DNA from 3 places in the Methylomusa anaerophila genome. Region 3 is predicted to be linked to each of the others. Evidence: riboswitches for the same ligand, from Rfam matches in the RefSeq annotation. Region 3 holds a riboswitch; each other region holds the start of a gene.

Region 1 (3,538 bases), 440 kb from region 3:
ATAAATTAATTCCCGATATCCCCGTTCACGCTGCGCCACCTCTGCCTGGTCTCTGGTTTGTGGTCCCAGCGCCAATTCCGCTATTCGACCCAAGCCACGTTGTTCTTGCGCAGTCGCAATAGCCTTCGACAGCAGTCCCTGCTTCCAGGCAATATACACATCCTTGGCTTTTATGTTTATATTTATACCTTGCCGCTCCAGAGCCAGCAACACTCGTTCAATTCCAAGGGCAAAACCCGTAGCCGGACATTCAATACCAAAAGCAGCAACCATTTTGTCGTATCTGCCGCCCCCGCACAGCGGGAAGCCCAATCCCGGCGTGTATGCTTCAAATACCATGCCGGTATAGTAATCCAAATCGCGAATGATTCCCAAATCAAAATTGACGTATTGATCCACGCCGTAACCCGTAAGCAGTCTGCGGATGTCAGCCAGATTATCCAGCGCCTGCCGGCTGAGGTCATTTTGCACCAAGTGATAGGCCTGGTCGAGCATATCATTCCGGCCATGAAGTAGCGGAATCCGCTGCAAAAGCTTCTGGGTACCGGTACTTAAACCACACTGTGATAAAATTTCCCCTAACCCTACTAAATCGCGGGTAACCATGCAGTGCTTAACTTTATGCCGATACTCAGCCTCAAGACCGCTCTCAGCCATGATACCGTTAATAAATTCCACCTGACCCAAACTGATTTGAAAATTAGCAAGACCTGATTCTAACATGGCGTTCACGGCTAATGCCACCACTTCCGCATCAGCCGCCGGGTCAGAAGCACCCAACAGCTCGACTCCGGCTTGATAAAATTCACACTGCCGTCCGGCTTGCGCCAGCTCGTGCCGAAACACATTGGTCAAATAGAACAGCCGAACCGGCGGGGGAGTTTCCTTAAGCCGGGTAGCCGCTACCCGGGCCAAAGGAGTCGTCATGTCGGGCCGCAATACCAGAATACGATTATTTTTGTCAAAGAATTTAAATACATGCTGGAGCATTTCATCACCAGCGCCGATAGACAAAGTTTGCAGATACTCGAAAGTAGGCGTGATTACCTCTTCATAGCCCCATTTTGTAAATAAATCCGCCAAGGAGTTCTCCACCGTTCGCTTCTGCTTAGCTTCACGCGGCAGCAAGTCACGTGTTCCATAAGGTATTTGCGGTACATATTGGTCCCGGTTCATATGCTATAAACTCTCCATTCTCTTGTTTTCTTCCTCAAGGCGAAGTAAAACCTGTTTGTAACCATCCGCGCCATAATATAAACAGCGTTTCACCCTGCTGACGGTCGCAGTGCTGGCCCCTGTCCGATCTACTATTTCATCGTATGTGTGGCCCGCCTTCAACATTCTGGCTACTTCCAGCCGCTGAGCCATAGCTTTTAATTCGCTAATTGTACAGACATCTTCAAAAAACTGGTAGCACTCTTCCTCAGTCTGTAAAGACAATATGGCCTGAAATAACCGGTCGGTTAAGTCATCTTTAAGCTTAGGGTTTACCGGCACAAATTCCGCCCTCCTCGCGAATCGGCAAACTTAAATCTAAATTTTTCTATTCGTCATCAAAATCAGATTCCCTGCTTTACTGCTTTAATCCTTCGATTCTTTACAATATGAAAATATATTAACTTCATTACCTGTTCATTTCCTGCCTTAGCGCGGCAACCTTAGCGCCAATATTCTCAGCGCCCACGATTTCGCTGACCAAGGCAATGGTACGCGCCCCATGGTTTTTGACCAATCTGATGTTATGCTCTTTGATTCCGCCGATGGCAACAAACGGCAGGTTTATATTGCCTGCCACATAATCCAAATACTCCAGCCCGACGGGCGCGCAAACATCCTCTTTTTTTATGCCCGGCGTATAAATAGGACCAACGCCAATATAATCAACCGCACCTAGACGAACAGCAGCAGCAGCCTGGCCAGGCGAGTGGGTGGAAAGACCAATAAGCATATTCTCGCCCACCAGCTTGCGAACTGCTTGCGGCGGCAGATCATCCTGACCGATATGCACACCGTCAGCTTCTACCAGAATGGCCAAATCAATGTGATCATTTACAATAAAGGTTACACCTGCAGCCCGGGTCTTTTCCCGGATAATAAGGCACTCTTCATATTTCGCCCGCGCTTGCTTCTTTTTTTCCCGGTATTGAATAATTTTGATTCCGGCAGCGATTAGCAAGTCGACAATTTCCACATTGGTGCGCCCTAATGAATAGTCTGCCGCCGTTATGCCGTAAATGTCGGCAGCTATCAGATTCTCCAGATGAAAGTTTTTCATTGGCTACTCTCCTCATCACTTGTTTATACCCAGAATATAATTTAGCACAATGTCAGCCTGTTTGGCCGCCGCTATAGTTACGCGGGGAGCCCATAATACCAAAAAGCGCGACTCACAAAATGAGGCGCGCCAAATCATTACCATTACCTTCCTACGCGGGCATTATCCCGATCAGGTAAAAGGTCTGGCGCTTACAGCCCACTCTCAGCCCATAACATGAGCTCCCTTGGTAATTTCTATATTACATCTTTTATATGCAGCTGGCAATAGTCTGAAATCACTTCTCCTGCCGGTCCTTGTCCTGGGGCTTGAGCATGGCCGGACGGAGGACTTTCTTCGGTATCGGCAGCCGGAAAATGACATCTTTCATTGCCTGGTAATTAAAGGGGAATAACGGCCAAAGATAGGGAAAATTTAAAGATTTAGTCCCTAACATTATCAGAAAGATCGCAATGATCCCAATGAACAGACCAGGCAATTTGAAAAACATTACGAGGAGGAGCAGGCCGATTCTGAAAAAGCGCATAGTCATGGAAAGCTCTACACTCGGTGTTGCAAATCCTCCTACCGCCGCAACAGCCGTATAAAAAATGACCTCATTGCCGAACAGCCCGACTTTGGTCGCAAATTCTCCCAGCATAAAAGCGCCGATGAATCCTAAAGCGGTTGATTGCGCCGACGGAACATGAACAGTAGCCATACGAACCAGTTCAACGCCGATATCCGCGAGAATAAACTGCACTCCCAGCGGAATAATCCCCGGATCACGCGGGCCCAAAAAAGCGAGAGATTCCGGCAAAAGATGCTGCTGCAAACTCATGGCAAGCCACACCGGCGGCAACAGCAGAGACATGAGTATGCCAAATAGCCGCACCAAACGCAGATAGGAGCCGATCAGGGGGTTTTGATGATACTCTTCCACATGCTGCACATGATGCCAGAAGGTAGTAGGCAATATCATAGCATCAGGCGTTGTATCAACAATGAGGCAGACATGCCCCTCTAAAAGGTGAACCGCAACTACATCCGGCCGCTCAGTGTACCGCACTTTGGGAAGCGGATTCCATTTACTGCCGCGAAGAACGAATTCTTCAATGGCTTTTTCCGCCATTGGGACACCATCAATTACAATACTGTTAAGGCGTTCCTTAATGATTTTGATTAAATCCGGGTTGACTATATCCTTTATATAAGCAACAGCGACGTCTGTCTGTGATCTGGTACCCACTTTAACGATTTCAAACCGTAGATTCGGGTCGCGTA
Region 2 (3,538 bases), 960 kb from region 3:
CGCTGACTATCACCCGCGGCTTAAATCCTCCTGTGTGCGGACGCATGCGAGGCGGTGACATGCTTACCTCCACGTCCAAATACTTTCGGCGCAAATAGTCGGCATGTATTCCGGTGATAAATGCCTCTTGACGCCAGTTGTTCAGACCCAGCAGGGCGCCAATATTTACCGTACGTATTCCGGCTTGACACGCTCGCTCGGGACAATCGAGACGATACCGGAAATCTCTTTTCGGTCCGGCTTTATGAAGGTCTAAGTATATCTCTTGATCATATACCTCCTGATAAATGGTAAGTCCGTCAACTCCGGCGGCTATTAATTCGGCGTATTCATCCTTCTCTAATGGGTAAATCTCGATACTGATCGAGGTAAAATACTGCTTCAATATTTCGACACAGTCTTTGATGTAAGAAACGGACGAATGAATGCGGGATTCGCCTGTCAACAGCAATATGTGTTTTAACCCGGTAGCAGCAATTTGTTTTGCCTCTAGAGTAACTTCCTCAAGGGACAATTTTTTTCTCGCAATTTTATTGGCAGTTTGAAACCCGCAATATACACAGTGATTTACACAATAGTTGGCAAGATACAATGGTGTATAGAGCAAAATGGTTTTGCCGAAGTTTTGTACTGTTTCCCGGTGAGCCCGCTGGGCCATGGCCTCAAGCTGGTGTTCAGCCGCAGGAGACAATAGGGCCAGATAGTCTATAACCGATAAGCGTTTTTTATCTAATATTTGTAAAATTGTACCTTCCTTGACCTGGTCAAAAAACTCATAAAAATTAAAGCCATCATACTTTTCAAGTTCTCTATAGACACTCACATTGCTCACCTCCTGCCGAACTACTCATGTAAAAAACCTGTCAACGGCGAGGACGCACTGGCATAGTCCCGTACGGTACCAGGTCCCGCTAAATACGCTAGTCGACCAGCCTCCACAGCTAACCCAAAAGCTTTCGCCATGGCTATGGGATCATCGGCTGTCGCAACCGCAGTGTTTACAAGTACTGCCGCCGCTCCCATCTCCATAGCTTCCGCCGCTTCCGATGGGCGTCCGATTCCTGCATCCACAATAATTGGCACAGATATCTCTTCGATTAGAATGCCAATGAGCTCTTTCATCTTTAACCCGCGGTTTGTTCCGATTGGGGCTCCTAAAGGCATTACTGCCGCCGCGCCGGCTTCAACCAGTTTTTTAGCTGCCATTAGATCAGGACACATATAGGGCAAAACGACGAATCCTTCCGCCGCCAAAACTTCTGTCGCTTTGATGGTTTCCATATTATCCGGCAGCAGATACCTATGATCTGAAACAACTTCAATTTTAATCCAATCACCACAACCAGCCGCTCTTGCTAACTGAGCAATACGGATTGCTTCCCCGGCATTTCTTGCACCGGATGTATTAGGCATGAGTATGCAATCTTGCGGAATATAGGAAACAATGTTCTCTTCTGGTTGATCAGGGTTTACCCGTCTAAGCGCTACCGTTATCACTTGCGAACCGGAAGACCTGACAACTTCCGGTATTAATTTATTTGACGCAAACTTGCCTGTCCCTAGGAACAAACGACTTGTCAAATTTTTACCGCCAATTGCAAATGTATCAGACATAATTTAACCCCCTCCTATAAAGGCCACAATCTCCAAACAATCAGTATTTTTTAAGATGATATTGGGCCACTCTTCTTTTTTGACGATTGTTCCGTTATACTCCACAACGATAACAGCAGGCTTCAACCCTTTCTCTTGGATAAGTGCAGCCAAAGTTGTTCCGTTGGCCACTATTTCTTCTTTTCCGTTGATTGTCAGCGTCATAGTCAGCCTCCGTTCCATTCAATTATGACAAGGCAAAAAAGCGTACCCGCTCAGCAGGCACGCTAATATCTCAAATTAACGCCTTTCCTACGCGGGCATTATCCCGTTCAGGTCTAGAGGTCAGGAACTCTTTAGTTCCACTCTCAGCCCATAACATGAGCTCCCTCGGCCGACATATTAATTGTTTCTATGTCCTCTATTTTATATTATATTTGACAAGGCGTCAAACAATTTGTGAATTATCTGTGAATTATCGGGCAGTCAGTATATAGACAATACATTATTGCTAATTGTATTGAAAATAATTTCCACATCCCAGTTGGCTTGCCGCGCACATTGACGCAAATAATTTGTAATGCCAGGTATTACAAGGTTTTCCGTGGGAAAATGTCCGGCGTCAATTATGGCTAGATCATTAGCTACTGCTTCTTGGGCTTCATGATACTTGACGTCACCGGTCACCAGCACATCCGCCCCGGCGGCAGCGGCGCTTGGTATCAAGGCCGCGCCGCTGCCGCCGCATACAGCAACTTGCGTAATATTTTTATCCGCGTCACCGGCTATAACGACATAGGGAATACCTAGTGCCTGTTTCACATCATCAGCAAATTTACGGAGTGAAACAGGCGCTGCAATGCGTCCTATTCGTCCCAATCCATGAATAGCGCCGGCATTTAATAATGGATATTCATCATAAGCTACCTCTTCATAGGGATGGGCTTTGATCATGGCGCTGATCACAGTGTGGCTGAGCTTTTCCGGTATAATAGTCTCTAATCGATATTCATCCGCATATTCAAGCTGTCCCTGTTTACCAAGATAAGGATTGGTTCCTGCCAAAGGGAAAAAAGTACCTGTTCCAGACGTTTGAAATGTGCAATGGCTGTAATTGCCGATATGACCCGCTCCGGCCATGGTCATGGCCGAACGTACTTCTTCTACATGGCTTTTGGGTACAAAAACCACCAGCTTACGTAATTTATCGGCTGTCGTGATTTTCAGTGGTTTTGTATCTCTAAGGCCCAGCTTATCAGCCAGCACATCATTTACACCACCATCCGCTATATCCAAATTGGTATGGGCCGCAAAAACAGCAATATCTGCTTGCAAAATTTTGCTCAGTATACGCCCTGCTGGCTGATCGGTTCGTACTTTCGTAATACCTTTAAACAGGAAAGGATGATGGGCTATGATCATATGTATTCCGGAAGTGATTGCCTGATCGGTTATAGCCTCATCCACATCCAGCGTCACTAAAATTTTACTGACTTCCTGGTTTGGTTTGCCTATAATCAGACCGACATTATCCCATGCTTCCGCCAACTGCGCGGGCGCAAGCTTTTCCATTGCATCTATCACAGCTTGACACATTACAGGCATATGAGTTTTTCCTCCAATGCTTTCATTTTGGCTATAAGTTCCTGATATTTAGGTGAAGCCGCGGCTGCGGGACTGCCGCTCATTGCAATTATAATTTCTTTATAATGTATCAATATCTCGGCTATTAACTGTTTTAATAGCGGATGTTTACTATTCCACAGTACTGGCCCAATTTCATAGAAAATAGGGTCTAATGGCTGAGTCTCTCCCTGCTCCGTTACAATAATCTGATAAGTTTTCCCTTCATCTTCTGCCAAAGTTTCATCAGTAATCCGCCACCTGTTTTCAGTAAGCCAACGTCTGACGGGAGCAGCAGCAATCATTGGCTGAAGAATCATAC
Region 3 (3,538 bases):
ATCCAACAAATAACGAAATGAAGCGGGAATCTTCCCGGGAGGTTTTCAGTAAATTTTGCAAATCTATTTTGGAAAAAGATATGAGTCAATTTATTGAACTTTTTGATGACAATGCGCTGTTCGAGTTTCCTTACGCTCCAAAAGGCTTTACTCAAAAACTTGAAGGGAAGGCTGCCATTTATGAATATATAAAAGACTTCCCTCAACAATTTGATGTCACACGGTTTAGTGAACCAACGTTTCACTTCACGTTGAACCCTAATATTATGATAGTCGAATTCGAAATTGAGGAAGGGCGAACCCTGACTACCAGCAAGCCCTATCTTCAGAAATATATCTCCGTCATCGAAACCAAAGATAATAAAATCGTCCATTACAAAGATTATTGGAATCCGGTAATAGCGCTTGTAGCGCTTTTGGATACAGCATCCTTACAGAATGCCTTAAACGAGCAGTAATACCAAGTGCCACACTAAGTGCCGCAGGAACGCGGTTCTATTGATACACCTCTTAACTAATGTCAAGCGAACCGTCCCCATGCCAAAACTCCTGCCTCCCGGCAGCCATTACCGGGTCTTAGCCATAAGCGGAAGTCAAGTAGCACGGTGGAGCGTTGGCTAAGACCCGGTAATGGCGTTTACTCCGCCGCCCAGTTTACTCTGCCGCCCAATTATTCATTCTATTTTATCGTCAAATCTTCCCCGTTCAAAATCTTCTTCATATTCTTCATCGGGCACATCTTGCCGCACATAGTGCAGGTGTCTTCACATTCCGGTTGGGATTGCTCCCGGTAGCGTCCGGCTTTTTCCGGATCAATAGCCAGTTCAATCATACGCGGGAAGTTGACTTCCGCCCTGGCGGCGCTCATGGCGTTGTCCCAGTCGCGGGCGCCGGGAATTCCCTTGGCGATGTCGGCGGCATGGGCCGCGATGCGGGAGGCGATTATGCCTTCTTTCATGTCTTCCAGATCAGGCAGGCGCAGATGTTCGGCGGGAGTAACGTAGCAGAGGAAATCCGCGCCGCTGGCGGCGGCGATAGCCCCGCCGATAGCGCTGGTAATATGGTCGTAGCCCGGCGCAACATCGGTTACAATCGGACCTAAAACGTAAAAGGGAGCGCCATGACACAGCCGTTTTTCCAGGAGCATATTGGCCGCAATCTCATTAATCGCCATATGACCGGGACCTTCAATCATGACTTGCACATTCCTGGCCCAAGCCCGCTTGGTCAGTTCGCCCAGCACAATCAGTTCCTCAATTTGCGCCGCGTCGGTGGCGTCGTGGATGGAACCGGGCCGGCAGGCATCTCCCAGGCTAATGGTTACATCATACCTTTCACAGATGTCTAAGAGGCGGTCATAATATTCAAAAAAGGGGTTTTCCCGGTTATTCAATTCCATCCAGGCAAAAAGCAAGGATCCCCCGCGGGACACGATATTCGTTAGACGCCTGTTGTTTTTCACCTTTTCGGCAGTGGCCCGGTTAATACCGGAATGGATAGTCATGAAATCCACACCATCTTCAGCGTGTCGTTCCACTACACTGAAGAATTCATCCACTGTAATATCTTTCAATTCTTTATCCAGCATGCCGACGGCATCATACATAGGCACCGTACCAATCATGACAGGCGCCATGGCGATTAACCGCCGACGGAATTCCTGCGTTTTGCCATAGCAACTCAGGTCCATAATGGCTTCGGCCTTGAGTTCAATGGCTCTTTTTGCTTTTTCAAGCTCCAAATCAAGGTTGTAGCAGTCTTTCGACACCCCAATATTGACATTGATTTTAGTCCTGAGACCGTTTCCCACACCTTCCGGATCCAGGGATTTGTGATTTTTATTGGCGGGAATGACAACTTTTCCTGCAGCTACCAGTTGCTGCAGCCGGTTAACATCCATTTTTTCTTTGCGAGCCACAATCTCCATTTGTTTGGTAACAATGCCCTTGCGGGCGGCGTCCATCTGAGTATTGTATTCCACAGTTCTGCTCCTCCTTTGTGTATGCCCGGAAATTCAGGATTAATTAACAAACAAAAAATAGGAACGGCGAGCTATATACGATTGCACGTAGTAAGCTTGCCGTTTGTCATCATCATCCGCTTCCCTACGGTGGTACTAGCCACATCAGGTTCGAGGGTCATAGACTTAGAATCGGGTCTATATCTCAGCCAGCCTCATCTGGCCCCCCTAGCGCCTATATTTTTATTAATTTTGACTTTACCACATAATAGTGCCGCTGACAAGGGTTATTATAAAAAAGTACCAAAAACGCGCTTACGGAAAACTCTAACAAAATCAATATTTTATCGGTTTTTGCACATTTCAACCTGATGCTCATATTATGTACTAAGAACACATAACTCACTCTTATGCCCTAGTAGTCCACTATAACTGCCCCCTTTCCAAGCAATAATTTAATAGTACCGGCAAAACCGGTATGTTAGTAAAACTAAAGGAGGATATTGGTAATGGAACAAACCAAATTACAGGTGCCCAACTTTTCCATTTTTGAAAATGCCGTTCGTCAAGAGTCATGTTCTGACCCTAACAACCTTTGCACTGATTGCTGTGCAATACATTCCGACCCAAATTGCCGGGCCAATTTTGGGCTTGATTTGGCACCTGTCAACATCACCCCGAACTGCGAGTGCCACGACATCTCTGTTGAAGAAGTCCGTCTCATATGCGCTCAGAATATCTCTTGTACGTTTAACTTTCCGGGAACCGGCAATTGCCGTTTAGGGCCCCGTACAGCCTGCTGCTGCCCACCTACCTTCCCGCCCAGCGGCGTTGCCGAAGTATTTATCACTGCCGCATCAGAAGAATTAGCGCCGGATTGTCAAGGAGTCAACGTAGCGGTTGACTTGCTGGTTGTGCATCCCAACATTTCTTGTCCCCAAATTATCATGCCTGTCGGCATTACCAGGACTTGCAATACCTTCTTCCGTTTCCCGCCGATTGGCACCGGCTGCAACGATCCGGTGAATGTGGTCGGCCCCAATGAGCTGCCTAACGAGCTAAAAGAAATCGACGGCTCCAGCCTGTTGATCCAGGTAGCAGCTGAGTTCTTCAACGACCCGGTTAACGGTCGTCATCTGGATATTACTGGAAAAATTGTCGACAAACTTTGGAAACATGAAAACCTGTGGGTAACTGGCCTGCGTCCGTACGAAATCACCGATGTACAAAGAAATGCCGGCTTTGTCAGCATCACTGTTTCCAATGATTTCACCGGTCATCAAATCCCCGCAGCTCCACAAGGCTGCTTCTAGAGTGTCTAAAACCGGGAAACTGACTTTTTACATCCTGATTGAATATCGACAAAGCGCCGCCACAGGCATTTTGTCAATATCTTTTGCCTGACTTTTACCCAAAATTCTACGTACGAATGAAAGCAATCATGGAAGGGATATCCGAGCCGATTCCGGCATCGAATATCCCTTTTTGCAGTATCAAACACTCCTGTCGTTGAAAACGATACCGGCGAAATAGGAAAGTGCTCTGAACCATTTCAGTGGCGCAGCATCCGCAAAAGCC

Evidence for each region. A riboswitch is a leader RNA that binds a small molecule or an ion and turns the genes downstream of it on or off. The one in region 3 is predicted to bind thiamine pyrophosphate.
Region 1: linked by a shared signal. The riboswitch ahead of thiE (thiamine phosphate synthase) and the one ahead of thiC (phosphomethylpyrimidine synthase ThiC) in region 3 are both predicted to bind thiamine pyrophosphate.
Region 2: linked by a shared signal. The riboswitch ahead of thiS (sulfur carrier protein ThiS) and the one ahead of thiC (phosphomethylpyrimidine synthase ThiC) in region 3 are both predicted to bind thiamine pyrophosphate.

The regions. Positions count from the first base shown of each region.
Region 1 covers NZ_AP018449.1:3,319,385-3,322,922, reverse strand. Annotated here, with positions in the region: gene hisZ (ATP phosphoribosyltransferase regulatory subunit) at 1-1,176, opposite strand, end outside; gene MAMMFC1_RS15005 (YerC/YecD family TrpR-related protein) at 1,180-1,497, opposite strand; gene thiE (thiamine phosphate synthase) at 1,625-2,275, opposite strand; TPP riboswitch at 2,407-2,513, opposite strand; gene MAMMFC1_RS14995 (spore germination protein) at 2,553-3,538, opposite strand, start outside.
Region 2 covers NZ_AP018449.1:3,840,519-3,844,056, reverse strand. Annotated here, with positions in the region: gene thiH (2-iminoacetate synthase ThiH) at 1-823, opposite strand, end outside; gene MAMMFC1_RS17340 (thiazole synthase) at 844-1,614, opposite strand; gene thiS (sulfur carrier protein ThiS) at 1,618-1,818, opposite strand; TPP riboswitch at 1,886-1,995, opposite strand; gene MAMMFC1_RS17330 (Nif3-like dinuclear metal center hexameric protein) at 2,080-3,198, opposite strand; gene MAMMFC1_RS17325 (tRNA (adenine(22)-N(1))-methyltransferase) at 3,189-3,538, opposite strand, start outside.
Region 3 covers NZ_AP018449.1:2,876,077-2,879,614, reverse strand. Annotated here, with positions in the region: gene MAMMFC1_RS12930 (nuclear transport factor 2 family protein) at 1-458, shown strand, start outside; gene thiC (phosphomethylpyrimidine synthase ThiC) at 680-1,981, opposite strand; TPP riboswitch at 2,086-2,200, opposite strand; gene MAMMFC1_RS12920 (hypothetical protein) at 2,470-3,273, shown strand; gene MAMMFC1_RS22700 (hypothetical protein) at 3,380-3,511, opposite strand; gene MAMMFC1_RS12915 (hypothetical protein) at 3,513-3,538, opposite strand, start outside.